DNA from 4 places in the Rhizobium sp. NLR16a genome. Region 4 is predicted to be linked to each of the others. Evidence: predicted binding sites of a transcription regulator. Region 4 holds the regulator's gene; each other region holds the start of a gene.
What was found. Region 4 encodes LexA, which represses DNA repair genes until DNA is damaged. Its sites were predicted from a motif close to TGTTCNNNNTGTGTTCNG; they were not measured.
Positions count from the first base shown of each region.

Region 1: the regulator LexA is predicted to act here: its motif matches at 1,341-1,358, upstream of J7U39_RS04795 (UvrD-helicase domain-containing protein).
Region 2: the regulator LexA is predicted to act here: its motif matches at 2,057-2,074, upstream of J7U39_RS04045 (putative DNA modification/repair radical SAM protein).
Region 3: the regulator LexA is predicted to act here: its motif matches at 2,447-2,464, upstream of J7U39_RS18410 (YifB family Mg chelatase-like AAA ATPase).

Region 1 covers NZ_CP072865.1:1,036,676-1,041,065, forward strand. The annotation lists gene J7U39_RS04795 (UvrD-helicase domain-containing protein) at 1-1,298, opposite strand, end outside; gene J7U39_RS04800 (VOC family protein) at 1,487-1,963, shown strand; gene J7U39_RS04805 (PrkA family serine protein kinase) at 2,367-4,310, shown strand; gene J7U39_RS04810 (YeaH/YhbH family protein) at 4,323-4,390, shown strand, end outside.
Region 2 covers NZ_CP072865.1:876,098-880,487, reverse strand. The annotation lists gene J7U39_RS04050 (UdgX family uracil-DNA binding protein) at 1-819, opposite strand, end outside; gene J7U39_RS04045 (putative DNA modification/repair radical SAM protein) at 819-2,051, opposite strand; gene greA (transcription elongation factor GreA) at 2,317-2,793, shown strand; gene J7U39_RS04035 (glycosyltransferase family 4 protein) at 2,821-3,879, shown strand; gene J7U39_RS04030 (dicarboxylate/amino acid:cation symporter) at 4,100-4,390, opposite strand, start outside.
Region 3 covers NZ_CP072865.1:3,802,961-3,807,350, reverse strand. The annotation lists gene rsmI (16S rRNA (cytidine(1402)-2'-O)-methyltransferase) at 1-387, shown strand, start outside; gene J7U39_RS18425 (YraN family protein) at 377-745, shown strand; gene J7U39_RS18420 (cupin domain-containing protein) at 863-1,366, shown strand; gene gshB (glutathione synthase) at 1,454-2,401, shown strand; gene J7U39_RS18410 (YifB family Mg chelatase-like AAA ATPase) at 2,556-4,088, shown strand; gene cysK (cysteine synthase A) at 4,219-4,390, opposite strand, start outside.
Region 4 covers NZ_CP072865.1:1,956,521-1,960,910, forward strand. The annotation lists gene eno (phosphopyruvate hydratase) at 1-284, opposite strand, end outside; gene kdsA (3-deoxy-8-phosphooctulonate synthase) at 426-1,271, opposite strand; gene J7U39_RS09565 (VOC family protein) at 1,268-2,164, opposite strand; gene lexA (transcriptional repressor LexA) at 2,360-3,079, shown strand; gene J7U39_RS09575 (ComEC/Rec2 family competence protein) at 3,060-4,390, opposite strand, start outside.

The sequences.
Region 1 (4,390 bases), 920 kb from region 4:
ACGCGGTAGTTGAGGCCAAGGGTGACGAAGCGATCTTCGAATTCGCGCATCTGGAAGGAGGCGCGCACGAGGATCGCCATGTCGTTCAGCAGATGCTTGTTGCGCTGGAGTTGCTCGATCTCCTCGCCAATGGCGCGGGCTTCCTCCTCCGAGTCCCAGGAGGCGTGAACCTGGACCTTGACGTCATCTGGGTCGGCGCGATCGGTGAACAACGTCTTGCCCAAGCGGCCTTCATTATGGGCGATCAGATGGGCGGCGGCGCCAAGGATATGTTCGGTCGATCGGTAATTGCGCTCGAGCTTGATCACCTTGGCGCCGGGGAAATCCTTCTCGAAGCGCAGGATATTGTCGACCTCCGCGCCGCGCCAGCCATAGATCGACTGGTCGTCGTCACCGACGCAGCAGACATTCTGCGGCTCACCCTTGGCGCGCTGGGCAAGAAGCCTCAGCCACATGTACTGAGCAGTGTTGGTGTCCTGGTACTCGTCGACAAGGATATAGCGGAAGCGGCCGTGATATTCCTTCAAAAGATCCGGATTCTTGCGGAAGATCGCGATCGGATGCATCAGCAGGTCGCCGAAATCGCAGGCGTTGAGCGTCGACAGGCGCGCCTGATAGGCGAAATAGAGATCGCGGCCGCGGCCATTGGCAAAGGCGCGGGCGTCGCCTTCGGGAATATCGGCCGGTCCGAGGCCCTTGTTCTTCCAGGTGTCGATCATGCCGGCGAACTGCTTTGCCGGCCAGCGCTTGTCGTCGAGGCCTTCGGCCTGGATCAGCTGCTTGATCAGGCGCACGACGTCGTCGGTGTCGAGAATGGTGAAACCGGAGCTCAGGCCGACGAGCTCGCCATGGCGGCGCAGGAGCTTGACGCCGATCGAGTGGAAGGTGCCGAGCCACGGCATGCCTTCGACGGCGCCGCCGACGAGCAGGGCGATGCGCTCCTTCATCTCGCGCGCGGCCTTGTTGGTAAAGGTGACGGCGAGGATCTGTGACGGGAAGGCGCGGCCGGTATTGAGGATATGGGCGATGCGGGTCGTCAGCACGCGCGTCTTTCCCGTGCCGGCGCCGGCGAGCACGAGGACGGGGCCTTCCAGCGTTTCGACGGCTTCGGTCTGTTCCGGGTTCAATCCGGCGAGATAGTCCGGCCGTTTGCCGCCGTCACGGGCCGCCATGGCGCGGGCGGCGATGCCGCCGCCGGCGGCCGGCCTTCCGGCGGTTGCGACAGACGGCTGCGGCTTACGCGCCACATCGCCCGGCTCCTCGTCGAAGAAGGGAATATCGTCGAAACTATTGCTCATGGCGCGTAATGTAGTGATTCGGGAAGGAAAGACCAGAAAAGATGTTCTGCTTTCATTCCCGAGCCACCGCTATTGGGGGGGGTGGGCGGCCAAAAAATCCGATCGCGGCCTGTCGGAACCGGTGCCGACCAGACGTCCTCGAAGCATCGGACAGAAGTCCGGGATACTCGCCAACAAGGAGGCTGTCCATGCCCAAGGTCATTTCAAATCTCTGGTTCGCGGAGCAGGCACGCGAAGCCGTAGAATTCTACGTGTCGATCATTCCGGATTCCAGGATCGGCCGAACCACCATACTTCCGGCGGAAACCCCGAGCGGCCCTCCCGGCAGCGTCGAGCTGATCGAGTTCACGCTTGGCGACCAAGCCTTCCTGGCGATGAAGGCCGGTCCGCTCGACAGCTTCAACCATTCCTTTTCGATAGCGATCCTTCTGGAAAGCCAGGCGGAGATCGATCGGATATGGGATGCCTTCCTCGCCAATGGCGGCACGCCGGAGGCCTGCGGCTGGCTGAAGGACCGCTGGGGCCTTTCCTGGCAGATCGTCCCGCGCGCGCTCTCCGAGATGATCGCCGACGAAGATCGCGAGCGGGCAAGGCGCGTCACCGAAGTCATGCTCGGCATGGTCAAGATCGATGTGGCTGCGCTGGAAAAGGCGTTCAACGGCTGAGAGCCAGGAGGCGCATGAGTAGGATATGCCGGTCGGATGTGACGTTCGCCCGGTTTCATTCTGCGGGCGGCGAACTCGCTGCCCGCTGTCGGAGCCGACTGGCTCTCACCGGCGGGCAATCGCCGATTATTTACGGCTCGAATCACGGGCGCTATTGCATACCTTTTTTACTTCCATGTCACGTCGCTAAATGTGCTGATATCGCGACAAGCCTTTTCTCAACTACAATAAGAAACAGTTTCGTGGAGTAAAAAAATACCGGTGCATGCACGATTTTGTGCATTGCCACAAACGGCCGGTCAGCGTGGAATATACCTACGAAACTATTGATTCTTAGGAACGCCGTGGCCATCTCGATGGTTATACGGCTTAGAGCCTGCGGCATTACCTTAATGGAGGTCCCATGCTGAGTGAATCCGTATTCGATGCGTTCACACGCAGTTATGAATCGCGCCGCGAAAGCGACATGTCGGTGTCGGAATATCTCGATCTCTGCAAAACCGACCCGATCGCCTATGCCAACGCGACCGAGCGTCTGCTCGCTGCCATAGGCGAACCACAGATGGTGGACACCGCCAAGGACGCGCGCCTCGGCAGGATCTTCATGAACAGGACCATCCGGGTTTATCCGGCCTTTGCCGGCTTTCACGGCATGGAAGAGACAATCGAACGCATCGTCTCCTTTTTTCGGCATGCGGCGCAGGGGCTCGAGGAGCGCAAGCAGATTCTTTATCTGCTCGGTCCGGTCGGCGGCGGCAAGTCGTCGCTGGCGGAGCGGCTGAAGCAGTTGATGGAGGTGTATCCGATCTACGTGCTGAAGGCCGGTGACGAGATCAGCCCTGTGTTCGAAAGCCCGCTCAATCTCTTCGATCCCGAGACGATGGGCTCGCTCCTGCAGGAGCAGTACGGGATCCCGCAGCGGCGCCTGAACGGATTGATGAGCCCGTGGTGCCTGAAGCGGCTCGACGATTTCGGCGGCGATATCTCCCGATTCCGCGTCGTCAGGATACAACCCTCGCGATTGCGCCAGATCGCGATTGCCAAGACCGAGCCTGGAGACGAGAACAACCAGGACATCTCCTCTTTGGTCGGCAAGGTGGATATCCGCAAACTGGAAACCTATTCTCAGAACGATCCGGACGCCTACAGCTATTCGGGCGGACTGAACCGTGCCAATCAGGGCGTGCTCGAATTCGTCGAGATGTTCAAGGCGCCGATCAAGATGCTGCACCCGCTGCTGACGGCAACGCAGGAGGGCAATTATATCGGCTCCGAGAATATCGGCGCCATACCTTTCTCCGGCATCGTCCTTGCGCATTCGAACGAGGCGGAATGGCAGACCTTCAAGGCCAACAAGAACAATGAGGCCTTCATCGACCGCATCTGCGTGATCAAAGTGCCCTATTGTCTCAGGGTGACAGAGGAACAGAAGATCTACGAAAAGCTGATCGAGGGATCGGAACTGGTGGATGCACCATGCGCCCCGGCAACGCTCGAAATGCTGGCGCGGTTCTCCGTCCTTTCGCGCCTGCGCAAGCACGAGAATTCGACCTTCTTCTCGAAGATGCGCACCTATGACGGGGAGAGCCTGAAGGAAAGCGATCCACGCGCCCGCAGCGTCCAGGAATACCGGGATGCTGCCGGGATCGACGAAGGCATGGACGGGATATCGACCCGTTTCGCCTTCAAAGTGCTCGCCTCCACCTTCAATCACGACACCACGGATATCGGCGCCGATCCCGTCCATCTGATGTATGTGCTGGAACAGGCGATCCGTCGCGAGCAGTTTCCCGACGATGTCGAGAAGCGTTATCTGGAATTCATCAAGGCCGATCTTGCGCCACGCTACGCAGAGTTCATTGGCAACGAGATTCAGAAGGCTTATCTTGAATCCTATGCGGACTACGGACAGAATCTGTTCGACCGCTATGTAGATTATGCCGATGCCTGGATCGAAGATGTGGACTTCAAGGATCCCGATACCGGTCAGCTTCTCGACCGCGAGCTCCTCAACCAGGAGCTAACGAAGATCGAAAAGCCGGCGGGGATCGCCAATCCAAAGGACTTCCGCAACGAAATTGTCAAGTTCTCTCTGAGATCGCGGGCAGCCAACGGCGGAAAAAATCCGTCATGGACGAGCTACGAGAAAATCCGGGAAGTCATCGAGAAGCGTATGTTCTCGCAGGTCGAAGATCTCTTGCCGGTCATTTCCTTCGGATCGAAGAAGGATTCGGAAACAGAAAAGAAGCATAGCGAATTCGTCTCGCGCATGGCCGCGCGAGGTTACACGGAACGGCAGGTTCGGCGCCTCGTCGAATGGTACATGCGCGTCAAACAGGCAAGTTAATGCGGAGCCATTATGCACATTGTCGACCGGCGGCTAAATCCGCGCGGTAAAAGTCTGGAAAATCGTCAGCGGTTCCTTCG
Region 2 (4,390 bases), 1.1 Mb from region 4:
CTGCAAGCGGTCGTGAAACGGCAGCGACTGCGTCGCCTCCCGCGCCGCCATCTCCCGCACCTTGCTTTCGGCCGATGCAATCAAGCCAGGAATGAGGTCGGCCTCCGGCAGGTTCTTCCAGTATTTCTTCGGCATCTCCGCCTGCATCGCCTTCACCTTCAACCGCGCGGGGTTGAAGATGCTGGCATAGTAGGTTCGCCAGAGTTCGTCCGTGGCATCGGTGAGATTAGGCCTTTCGCATGGCTCGTCGGCAATCGTCAGCCGCTCGCCGTTCCAGGCCGCCGAGCCCTTGGGCGTGGCGATCAGCCAGTCCATGTCGCTGAAACGGCGCTGGAAAAAGGGAGCCGTGCGCCTGACGACATGATGGTCCGGCTCGAACCAGGCGAGGAATTTCCGACGACCTGCCGATACCGCGCCGACTTCCTTGAAACGGACGAAGGCCGTCATCTTGTGCGCGTCGCGCCGAATGTTCTTCGCCATCAGCCTGGCCCGCACAACATCCTCGTCGGAGGTCACCTCCAGCAGTTGCCGATCCAGCTGCAGCCTCCAGAGGAGACGGTACAGCAGAGAAAATCGCGCCGGATCGGAATGGCAGAGGACGGTCTCAGCAAGCTCGATGAAAGCGGGCGGCACCGTCATCGGCTTACGCGTTGTCGCAGGCGCTGGCGGCATGGCGTCCCGTTGAAACGACAGATCGGCCTCGGCGCTTTTTTCGCGCCAGTCGATCTCCTCGGGCAAGATGCCGGCTGCCGCCAAAACGCGTGCGGCATCGCGCCATTCGCCAAGATCTCCACGTCCTGCAAGCACGACCCGGCGCATCACAGCAAGGACAATTGTTCATGCTGCGGCTCGAACACGGCGCGCAGGTCCGGGCGGTCGACCAGCCGTCGCGGCGACCAGCCTTCCGCGGAGATGAAGGATTGGACTTTCTTGATCGAAACTCCGAGTCGGGAGAGATCATCAAGCCGCAGGCGACGAAAACGGCGCGCAGAGACGATCGCTTTCACGGTTTTGGTGCCGAGGCCCGGCACACGCAGCAACCGCTCGCGCTCGGCCTTGTTGAGGTCGACGGGAAATTCGCCCCGGTTGGCAAGCGCCCAGGCAAGCTTCGGATCGAGATTGAGATCGAGCATGCCGTCCGCCTGGTTCGCAGTAATCTCCTCGATGCCGAAACCGTAGAACCGATAGAGCCAGTCGGCCTGGTAAAGCCGATGCTCGCGCATCAGCGGCGGCTTGATCAGCGGCAGGTTTTTCGAGGAGTCCGGGATGGGGCTGAAGGCGGAGTAATAGACGCGCCTCAGGCCATAGCTGCTGTAGAGCCGGCCGCTGCTCGCCAGAATAGTCGCGTCATCGGCCCCATCCGCCCCGACGATCATCTGCGTGCTCTGGCCGGCTGGCACGAAACGCTGGCGTTTCCCGGTCTTAAGCGTCGGTTCATCGGCAGCCTCGATCTTCGACCTGATATCCGCCATCGATCGTCTGATATTGACGGGCTTCTTTTCCGGCGCGAAACGGGAAATCCCGCTGTCGGTCGGCAGCTCGATATTAAGCGACAGCCGATCGGCATGAAGCCCCGCCTCCTCGATCAGATGCGGCGACGCCTCGGGGATCGCTTTCAGATGGATATAGCCGCGGAAATTATGCGTCACCCGCAGCTCGCGGACGATGCGGACCATCTCCTCCATCGTGTAATCGGAAGAGCGAATGATGCCGGAGGAAAGGAAGAGGCCTTCGATATAGTTGCGTCGGTAGAATTCGAGCGTCAGCCAGACGACTTCCTCCGTCGTGAAGCGTGCGCGCTCGACATTGCTGGAGGAGCGATTGACGCAATAGGCACAGTCGTAGATGCAGAAATTGGTGAGCAGGATCTTCAGAAGCGAAATGCACCGTCCATCCGGAGCATAGGCATGGCAGATGCCGGATCCCTCGGTCGAACCCAGTCCGCCGCTTGCGCTCGAATCGCGTTTCACCGTGCCGCTGGAGGCACAGGAAGCATCGTATTTTGCGGCATCGGAAAGGATGGCCAAACGTTCGGTTAGCGACTTCTTCATTAGTATGTTCACTATATGTTCCATGGCGCAAAGTCAATCCCGGCGCGGCTGCCGCTCCCCCGTTTGGCACGCATCACCCGACGTACCAGCGGGTATCCGTTTCATTTATGCGAATTTTCTGGAAATCAGCCGTGGCGATCTGCTATAAGCATGCAACTATGATTGTGGCACGGTTCCGAAGTTCCTCTTCGGGACCTGTTTTCTTTTGTGTGTGCCTGACTGTGCTGACGCAAGACGGCGGCCGCAAGGAGTGAAGGACAGAAAAATGGTTGATAAGGTACCGATGACACAGGGTGGTTTCGTCAAGCTGCAGGAAGAGCTGCGCTGGCGTCAGCAGGAGGAGCGCCCCCGAATCATCGAGGCGATCGCCGAAGCCCGTGCTCATGGCGACCTTTCCGAAAATGCCGAATACCATGCCGCCAAGGAAGCCCAGAGCCACAATGAGGGCCGCATCACCGAGCTGGAAGACCTGACGGCCCGCGCCGAGGTCATCGACCTCACGAAAATGTCCGGCGACAAGATCAAGTTCGGCGCCAAGGTGAAGCTCGTTGACGAGGACACCGAGGAAGAAAAGACCTACCAGATCGTTGGCGACCAGGAAGCCGACGTCAAGGCCGGCCGCATCTCCATCTCCTCCCCGATCGCCCGTGCGCTGATCGGCAAGGAAGTCGGCGATTCCATCGAGGTCAATGCGCCGGGCGGCTCCAAGGCCTACGAAATCCTACAGGTTTCCTGGGGCTGATCGCCCGTCAGACACGAGACCCATTCCTTGCCGGATATTCGTGACGTCGAGATCATCGCGCCCAACTTCAAGCGCCGGCTCTCCGGCGTCACGTCGACCATCGTTCAGCTCATCCCATGCCAGATCTGGCTTGGGATGCGCATAGCGACGCTCGGCCCCGGCCTGCCGGAGGGCTTGGCCAAACTGAGATGGGCGCAGCTTTTCGGGCTGTGGCGTCCGCCGGCCAGGCGACGTCACCGCGTCTGGCACGCCCGCCGCAACAATGAGATGGCCGTCGGCATCCTGCTTCGCCATGTCCTGCGCATGCCGCTGAAGCTGCTCTTCACTTCGGCGGCGCAACGCCGTCACACCGCCTATACGAAATGGCTGATCCGCCGCATGGACGCGGTGATCGCGACCAGTGACCGCTCAGGCTCCTTCCTCGAAGTGCCTCACACTGTCATCCAGCACGGCGTCGACCTTTCTCTCTTTCACCCACCGGAAACCGCCGACGACGGCATAACCGCGACCGGCCTGCCCGGCCGCTATCTCGTCGGCTGCTTCGGCCGCGTGCGCCATCAGAAAGGCACCGATCTATTCGTTAAGGCGATGATCGAGCTCTTGCCGCAGCATCCGGAATGGACAGCCGTCGTCTCCGGCCGCGTGACGGCCGAGCACACCGCCTTCGCCGAAAAGCTCAAGGCCGATGTCGCCGCCGCCGGGCTCACCGACCGCATCCTGTTTCTCGGCGAAGTGCCTGATATCAAGGTCTGGTATCGCCGCCTGACGCTCTACGTCGCCCCTTCCCGCAACGAGGGTTTCGGCTTGACGCCGCTCGAAGCCATGGCCTCGCGGACGGCCGTAGTGGCATCGGATGCGGGCGCCTATGCCGAACTCATTGCCGAGGGCGAGACCGGTTCGGTCGTGGCTGCAGGCGATGGCGAAGCGCTGACGCGGGCAATCGCCCCCTATATCGCAGATCCGGCGCTGGCGATCGTGCATGGCGAGAATGCATTGCGTCATGTCCGGGCGAATTTCGCGCTGGAGAAGGAAGCAAAAGCGATTGGCGCTGTTTACGATCGCCTTCTCGGCGACAACAGTGGTTAAAGCCGAAACGGGAAACTGCCTGCTGAAAAAGCCGGCCAACTTCTCCTTCGTCATGCTCAGGCTTCCCGAGCATCTGCCTCCGTTTGATAGGGCAGCAGATCCTTCGGCACAACAAGGCCGAGGATGACGTCGACTAGAGAACGAGAGTTATCAACGAGCGAACGGCCCATCGGATGACGGGCCGCTGCAAATATCCAAGAATGGCGAACAGGTCGGCCTGTTATTCCGCCGGCTGAAGTCCGGCAGCCGGAGCGCCCTGTTCTGCCTGGCCGCCCAGCGCTCTGGCGAGCTGCGCCGTATCCAGCTCGTTTTCCCAACGGGCAACGACGATCGTCGCGACCGCATTGCCGACGAGGTTGGTCAGCGCCCGGCACTCCGACATGAAGCGATCGATGCCGAGGATGAGCGCCATGCCGGCGACCGGCACGGAGGGCACGACGGAGAGCGTCGCGGCAAGGGTGATGAAGCCGGCGCCGGTGATGCCGGCAGCACCCTTGGAGCTCAGCATCGC
Region 3 (4,390 bases), 1.8 Mb from region 4:
GCAACTCCAGCGACGCTGATCTTTTTTGAATCGCCCCATCGCATCGGCGCGACGCTTCTTGCCGCCGCCGATGTGCTCGGCCCGGAGCGGCCGGCTTGCGTCTGCCGTGAATTGACCAAGACCTATGAAGAATTCCGCCGCGGCACGCTGGCCGAACTCGCCGCCCATTACCAGCAGGTGGAAAACGTCAGGGGCGAGATCGTCCTCGTCGTCGGTCCGCCGCAGCCGGCGGAAACGTCCGAGGCCGATGTCGAGGCCGTGCTTGCCGACCTGTCGACGTCGATGCCGACGGCAAAGGCTGCGACCGAGGCCGCCCGTCTCACCGGCCTGCCGCGCAAGGCGCTCTATCAGCGCCTGCTGGAGCTGAAGGGCGGCAATGGGCGATAAAGACCCCACTGCCATCAAAAGGAAAGCGCTGCGCCGTGGCCGCATGTCGGAATATGTCGCCGCCGTCTTCCTGATGCTGAAGGGATACCGCATCCTGGCGCTGCGCCACCGCACCCGGCTCGGCGAGATCGATATCGTCGCCCGCAAGGGCGATCTCGCCGTCTTCGTCGAGGTCAAGGCCCGGTATGGCGAGGCTGCGGCCATCGACGCCGTCTCTCTCGCCGCGCAGAAGCGGATCCGGGCGGCAAGCGATCTCTGGCTCGCCCGCCAGGCCGATCACGCCCGCCTTTCCCAGCGCTACGATATCGTCGCGGTCATGCCCGGCCGGTTGCCGCGGCACTTTCCCGACGCCTTCTGAGCGCTTTGCCCGGCCGAGTTTCCGGATTGTTAAAATTTTAGTCCCGGGTTGAACGAGCTCCTTACCTCTCTCTGCTATCCACCATCGCGGTAGGGATTAAGAATTGGGGGTTGTGGCGTGGCCTGGAAGATGATGCTTGCAAGTGCGGTCGGCATGGCTGCGCGCTCGGTGCCTTATATCGCGCTGAAGCCGGCCGGGAAGTCCTTCGTCGCGCATGCGAGCGACCACCTGCCGCTGAAATCGACGCCGATCAATCCCGACTGGATCATCAGCGGCAATCCGGAAGCCCGCACCGCCGAACATTCGCGCGGCCATGACGAGGCGTCGCTGACGGCGATCTGGGACTGCACGGCGGGCGAATTCCGCTGGTATTTCGGCTGGGACGAGACCGTGATGATCCTCGAAGGCGAGGTCCATATCACCGCCGAGGACGGCACGGAACGGACCCTGTGCGCCGGCGACGTCGCCTTTTTCGCAGGTGGAACCTGGGCGAGCTGGCGGGTCGACAGTTACGTCCGCAAGGTCGCCTTCCTGCGCAAGCCTTTCCCGAAGCCTTTGGCAATCGCCTACCGTCTGCGCAACATGCTGCGCAACGGCGGCAGCCAGGGCATCGCCGCCTGAAAATGGCGACTGCCGCAAGCCTTCGATGACCGTTGCGTTTGATGCCGGGCCGACCTACATCTGTCCGGCATTCAGCGAGGGACGGAAATGGCCAAGATCACCAATGTAGCGGTCCAGATGGATCATGTCGCCGGCATCAATATCGCAGGGGACTCCACCTTCGCCATGAGCCTGGAGGCGCAGGCGCGCGGCTACAGGCTCTTCCATTATACCCCCGAGCGCCTGAGCTTCCGCGACGGCAAGCTCTTTGCCAGCGTCGAGCCGATGCTGCTGCGTGACGTCAAGGGCGATCACTTCGAACTCGGCGCGCCCGAGCGCGTCGATCTCTCGACCATGGACGTGGTGCTGCTGCGCCAGGATCCGCCCTTCGACATGGCCTATATCACCTCGACGCATCTCCTCGAGCGCATCCATCCGAAGACGCTCGTCGTCAACGATCCGGCTTGGGTGCGCAATTCACCGGAGAAGATCTTCGTCACCGAATTCGCCGATCTGATGCCGAAGACGCTGATCACCAAGGATCCCGCCGAAATCCGCCGCTTCCGCGACGAGATGGGCGACATCATCTTGAAGCCGCTCTACGGCAATGGCGGCGCCGGCGTCTTCCATTCGACCCGCGACGACCGCAACCTCTCCTCGCTGCTGGAAATGTTCGGCCAACTCTTCCGCGAGCCCTTCATCGCCCAGCAATATCTGCCCGACGTGCGCAAGGGCGACAAGCGTATCATCCTTGTCGACGGCGAGTTTGCCGGTGCCATCAACCGCGTGCCGGCCGAGCATGACAGCCGCTCCAACATGCATGTCGGCGGCCGCGCCGAGGCGACCGAACTGACGCCGCGCGAAAAGGAAATCTGCGCCCGCATCGGCCCCGCGCTGAGGGAACGCGGCTTCCTGCTCGTCGGCATCGACGTGATCGGCGATTACATGACCGAGATCAACGTCACCTCGCCGACCGGCATCCGCGAGGTCAGGAAGTTCGGCGGCGCCGATATCGCGGCCCTGCTCTGGGACGCGATCGAGCGCAAGCGCGGCTGAGGCTGCGATCGGGTACAACCGCGATTACTGCTGCTTATCCGCCTGCGTTCTTTTATTGTTCTTGTTTTAGTCCTGCTTCCGTGCCAGATTGCAACCGCTGGCTTTCAACGGCCACGGGGCGGTCTCTAAGAGTTTGCGGGACAAGGGTGGGCATATGGTCGCGCGTGTCAGTACGGTAGCATTCCAGGGCATCGAAGGCGTGCCGGTCGAGGTCCAGGTCATGATCGCGCCTGGCAAGGTCGGCATGCAGATCGTCGGCCTGCCTGACAAGGCGGTCGCTGAAAGCCGCGAGCGCGTTCAGGCCGCCCTTCACGCCTCCGGCCTGGCGCTGCCGGGCAAACGGGTGACCGTCAACTTGGCGCCCGCCGATCTGCCGAAGGAAGGCTCGCATTTTGATCTGCCAATCGCGCTGGCGCTGATGGTCGCTCTCGGCGCCATTCCCGCCGATGCGCTGTCGGATTTTGTCGTCGTCGGCGAGCTCAATCTCGATGGCACCATCGCCGCCATCGCTGGCGCGCTGCCGGCCGCGATCGGCGCCAATGCTCTCGGCAAGGGGCTGATCTGCCCGGCCGAAAGCGGCGCCGAGGCTGCCTGGGCCGGCGCCGAGGTCGATATTCTCGCACCGCGCAGCCTGATTGCCCTTGCCAATCATTTTCGCGGCACGCAGGTGCTCTCCCGGCCGGAGCCGTCGATCCGCGCCAATGCCGCCAACCTGCCGGATCTTGCCGAGACCAAGGGCCAGGAAAGCGCAAAACGTGCGCTCGAGGTGGCGGCCGCCGGCGGCCACAATCTCCTGATGGTCGGGCCTCCCGGTTCCGGCAAATCGATGCTGGCGTCGCGGCTGCCGTCGATCCTGCCGCCGCTTTCGCCCGCCGAACTGCTTGAAGTGTCGATGGTCCATTCGATCGCCGGACAGCTCACCGGCGGCAAGCTGTCCGATCGCCGGCCCTTCCGCACCCCGCATCATTCCGCCACCATGGCCGCCCTTGTCGGCGGCGGTCTGCGCGCCCGGCCGGGCGAGGCCTCGCTCGCCCATCACGGCGTGCTCTTCCTCGACGAGTTCCCCGAGTTCACGCCGCAGGCGCTCGATGCGCTGCGCCAGCCGCTCGAAGGCGGCGAATGCGTCATTGCGCGCGCCAATCACCGCGTCTCCTATCCGGCGAAATTCCAGCTGATCGCGGCGATGAACCCCTGCCGCTGCGGCATGGCCGGTGAGCCCGGCCATACCTGCGCCCGTGGCCCGCGCTGCATGAGCGACTACCAGGCCCGCATCTCCGGGCCGCTGATGGACCGCATCGATATCCGCATCGATGTGCCGGCCGTCTCCGCCGCCGATCTGATCCGCCCGATGGCGGCCGAGGCCAGCGCCGATGTCGCCCGCCGCGTCGCCCGCGCCCGCGAGCTCCAGCAGGAGCGCTTCGCGCGCGCCGGCGCCAGGGATATCGGCACCAATGCCCGCTGCTCCACATCAATGATCGAAAAACTCGCCGAGCCCGATGCGAGCGGCCTGCAACTCCTGCGCGACGCCGCCGAGAAGATGAAATTCTCCGCCCGCGGCTACCACCGCGTCCTCAAGGTCGCCCGCACGCTCGCCGATCTCGACGACAAACCGACCGTTGGCCGTTTGCATCTGGCTGAGGCGATCTCCTACCGGATCGCCGGCGAGAGGTTGACGGCGGCCGCCTGAGCGCAAGCGAATAGGGAGTTGCGAATAGCGACTAGTTAATCGGCTTGCCCGCCGCAAAGCAGGTTACATCCTATTCGCTATTCGCTATTCGCTATTCGCTATTCGCTATTCGCTATTCGCTATTCGCTATTCAGCTCCCCAACCCCTCAAACAGCGCCGTCGACAAATACCGTTCCGCAAAAGACGGTATGATGATGACGATATTCTTGCCGGCATTCTCCGGCCGGCTGCCGACCTTGATCGCCGCCGTCAGCGCCGCGCCCGAGGAGATGCCGACCGGCACGCCTTCGAGCCTTGCGATG
Region 4 (4,390 bases):
TCGATCATGATGTTGTCGATCTGAATCTGGTTTTCGGCGTCGATGCCGCCGATCGCGTCGAAGATCTCGGTGTTGGCGGCCTCGACCGCCTTTTCGACGCCCTTGCCGAGATAGCGCTTGCCGCCGTCGCGCAGCTCGACCGCCTCATGCGCGCCCGTCGAGGCGCCCGAGGGAACGGCCGCGCGGCCCATGCTGCCGTCTTCGAGATAGACGTCGACTTCGACGGTGGGGTTGCCACGGCTATCGAGGATCTCGCGGGCGATGATATCGGTGATTGCAGTCATGGGTTCTTCCTGCTCGGTGGGTGATAAGTCGTTCGAAGCCTGTCATAATCGAAGGCGTGCAAATTACAATGCCGCAATTTCCGGCCTCCGAACCAGCATTCCGTCGTGGCCTAAACCACGAACATGTCAGCTTGTTGAACGTCAGGACTTGGCGATCGCATCGAAGGCAAGCAGCTTCTCGAGCAGTCGCGGCATGTCCTTGAGATAAACCATATTCGGGCCATCGGACGGCGCGTTGTCGGGGTCCTGATGGGTTTCGAGGAAGACGCCGGCAATTCCCGTCGCCACTGCCGCGCGCGCCAGCGTTTCCACGAACTCGCGCTGGCCGCCGGAGGAATCGCCCTGCCCGCCCGGCTGAGCGACGGAATGCGTCGCGTCGAAGATGACGGGAGCGCCCATCGCCGCCATAATCGGCAGCGAGCGCATGTCGGAGACCAGCGTATTGTAGCCGAAGGAAGCGCCACGCTCGCACAAGAGCACATTCGGATTGCCGCTGGCGTTGAGCTTCTTCAGGACGTTCTTCATGTCCCAGGGGGCGAGGAACTGGCCCTTCTTGACATTGACGGCACGGCCGGTCCTTGCGGCGGCGATCAGTAGGTCGGTCTGACGGCAGAGGAAGGCCGGGATCTGCAGGACATCGACCACCTTGGCCACCTCGGCGCATTGCTCGGCCGTATGGACGTCGGTTATGACCGGAAAGCCGAATTCCTTCTTGAGGTCGGCAAAGACCTCCATGCCCTTTTCCAGGCCGATGCCGCGCTCGGCCGAGAGCGAGGTGCGGTTGGCCTTGTCGAAGGAGCTTTTGTAGACAAGACCCATGCCAAGCTTTGCGCAAAGCTCCTTCAGCGTGCCGGCGACCATGAAGGCGTGGTCCCGGTTCTCCATCTGACAGGGGCCGGCAATCAGCGACAGGCGGGCGGTATTGGAAAAGGTGACCTGACCTTCGCCTTCGCCGATCCTGACTTCGGAATTCGTGTCGGTGCTCATCGTGTTTCCTCGAAGGCGAAGAGCGCACCCTGCCCGGGCGTAGACTTCACCAGAATGCGATTGTTCTTGCGCGTGAATGTGATCCCGTTAGCACCCAAATGCGCTTCTGTCACGGCAAGATCGGCGACGGTGAAGAGGATTACCCGGCCGCGCAGACCACGATCGGCGGATGAGACGGCAAGCTCGAAATAGGCCTCCAGCCCTTCGGGCGTCATCAGGCTGATCTTCGCATTTGATGCCGCGATATTCACGCCGAAACCGGTTTTCTCCGCCGCCGCCTGCCCTATCGCAAGCCCGACGAAGGCGGCGAATGCCGCCGGGTCCGGCGCACAAAGCGCGATCTCGGCAATGCCGATCACGCCATTGGCATGCGTCTCCAGCGCGGCGCGATCTGTCGGGAAGGAATTGATGCGCTGGCAGGTAAAGAGAAAGAAATCGGGTGCGCGCAGATCAGCTGCAAAGGCCAGCTTGAAGCTGCCGACGGTCTCCGAACCATCCGGCATCCGCATCGGCCGGCTGAATTGCAACATCTCGCCGGCGCTCGCGCCGTTGCTGACGAAGCGCTTATGATCGAGGCCGGCATCCTCGCTGAGGAAGGCCAGCGCAGACAATCCCTCCTCGCCGCAGCGGAAGCGGAAGGCGCGATTGCGGGCGATGAAGACATTGCCGTGGCGGGCCGCTGCCTCGCTCTCCTCGACGCTCGCCACGCCAAGCGGCTCCAGATAGGTCTTGTCGGCGAAAAAGACGCAGGCATTCTCCGTTCCGAAGGGATGGCGCCCATCGGCGGCGACGGTGAAACCGAGCTTGCCGAGCCTCTCACGCGCCAGATCGATATTGACCACCGGCAGCACGACGTGATCCAGCGGATGCGACTTGGCGGAATGCGCGTTCATGATATCCTCCTGAAAGGGGCAAAGATGTGCGACAGCCCCTCCCCGAATGCAAGCGATGTGCGCCAATCCCGTCGAATGAAATTAAAAATCTCGACGAGTTGGCCCGAAGTTTTACGGAAATTTAGCTACTTGCGGAACACATATGGAACATATAGTGTCTGTTCTGGATTTGTTTCAATCAGGGGTCTGACGTCGATGCTCACGCGCAAACAACAGGAGCTTCTCCTTTTCATTCATGAGCGCATGAAGGAATCCGGCGTCCCTCCCTCCTTCGACGAAATGAAGGATGCCCTGGATCTCGCCTCGAAATCCGGCATTCACCGCCTGATCACGGCGCTCGAGGAGCGCGGCTTCATTCGCCGCCTACCGAATCGCGCCCGGGCGCTTGAAGTGATCAAGCTTCCGGAGGCCTATAACCCCAGCCTGCAACAGCGCCGCGGTTTTTCGCCGAGCGTCATCGAGGGCAGCCTCGGCAAACCCCAGCCGGTCGCCGCCCCCGCTGCCGCAAAGCCGGTCGCCGACAACGGCAACTCTGTCTCCGTGCCGGTCATGGGAAGAATCGCCGCCGGCGTTCCGATCTCGGCGATCCAGAACAACACGCATGACATCGTCATTCCCGCGGACATGCTTGGCTCCGGTGAGCACTACGCGCTGGAGGTCAAGGGCGATTCGATGATCGACGCCGGCATCTTCGACGGCGACACCGTGATCATCCGCAACGGCAGCACCGCAAGTCCCGGCGACATCGTCGTTGCCCTCGTCGACGACGAGGAAGCAACGCTGAAACGCTTCCGCCGGAAGGGCGCCTCGATCGCGTTGGAAGCCGCCAACCCGGCTTACGAGACCCGGATTTTCGGGCCGGACCGCGTCAAGGTGCAGGGCAAGCTCGTCGGCCTCATTCGCCGTTATCACTGACAGCAGCCGGACCGGATTCGGTAAAACTGTCTTTGCGCCAATCATAGGCGCGATGGCGCATCCATGGCCGCGATAGCGCCTCGAATGCGGTTGCGACCTGCAGGCCGGCATCGGCGAAGCGCAATTCGACGGAACCGGTCCTGCGGAGCGTCTCGCCGGTGAAGAGCGTCCCGCCTGAACGGCAGCTGTTGAAACGCAGGCGGACCGAGGTCACGACGATATCGGCCGTATCGCAGGCCGGGCCGAGATAGGCGGCATTGTCGATGACGGTGACGATATGGCCATTGCCGAGTCGTGATGTGCACCACGCCTTCTTGACGCAGGAAAACCGGTTTGCTTCACCGCCTGCTGCGGCTGCCCGCATCGCTGCGCTCGCTTCGTTCTGCTGATCGCGGGAAAGCCTGACTCGGCGGTCTTCTCCTTCCGGCGGGATAGCCGGACCATCCAGCATCTTCGGTGGAACATGTGTCGGCAGGACCAGCGCTCGCTGCCACTGGTCGAAGATGAAATCCGGCGGGTTTTCACGGTTGGACGCGATTGCCTCAGCCGCAACGACCGCAACCAGACCACCATCCTCCGAAATCACCAGATCCGGCGGGCGGGGAGCCGGCAGCAGCAGTACGGTGAGTGTCGAGACGGCGATGATGGATGTGCCGACATGGCGCAGCCGGGTGCGCAGCAGCGTCAGCAGCAGAAAGCCTGCCACCGCCACTGCGAAATACCAGGCGGGCAAGCGGCCGATGCCGATATCGCCGCCCCAGCCGGACACCGTCTTGGCAACCGCAATCACCAGATCGAGGCCGAATCCGACCACCGTCCAGAGCGGAGCATCCAGCCCGAAGGGCATGAGCAGCATCGCCAGCAGCCCGGCCGGCATGACGATGAAGGAGATGATCGGCATCGTCGCAAGGTTTGCCGGCAGGCCGTAAGCCGTCAGGCGATGAAAATGCTCGATCGAAAACAGGGCGGTGGAAAAACCGCCGATCAGCGAGGTCAGGAAGACGCCGCCGAAGAAACCGGCGACGACAACCACCGGCCTGATGATCGGCAATTTCAGGAAAGCGTTTTCACGGACACGCCTGTCCTTCCACAGCTGATAGCCCGATACCAAAGCCAATGTCGCGGCAAAGGACATCTGAAAGCTCGGTCCCAATACTTCCGAAGGTGAAATGGCGATGATGATGAGCGCAGAGAGAACGACATTGCGCAGGCTGATCGACGGCCGATCGAAGAAGACGGCAATCAGCATGATGGTCATCATGATAAAAGCGCGCTCGGCCGAAACCCCGAAACCGGAGATCAGGTAATAGG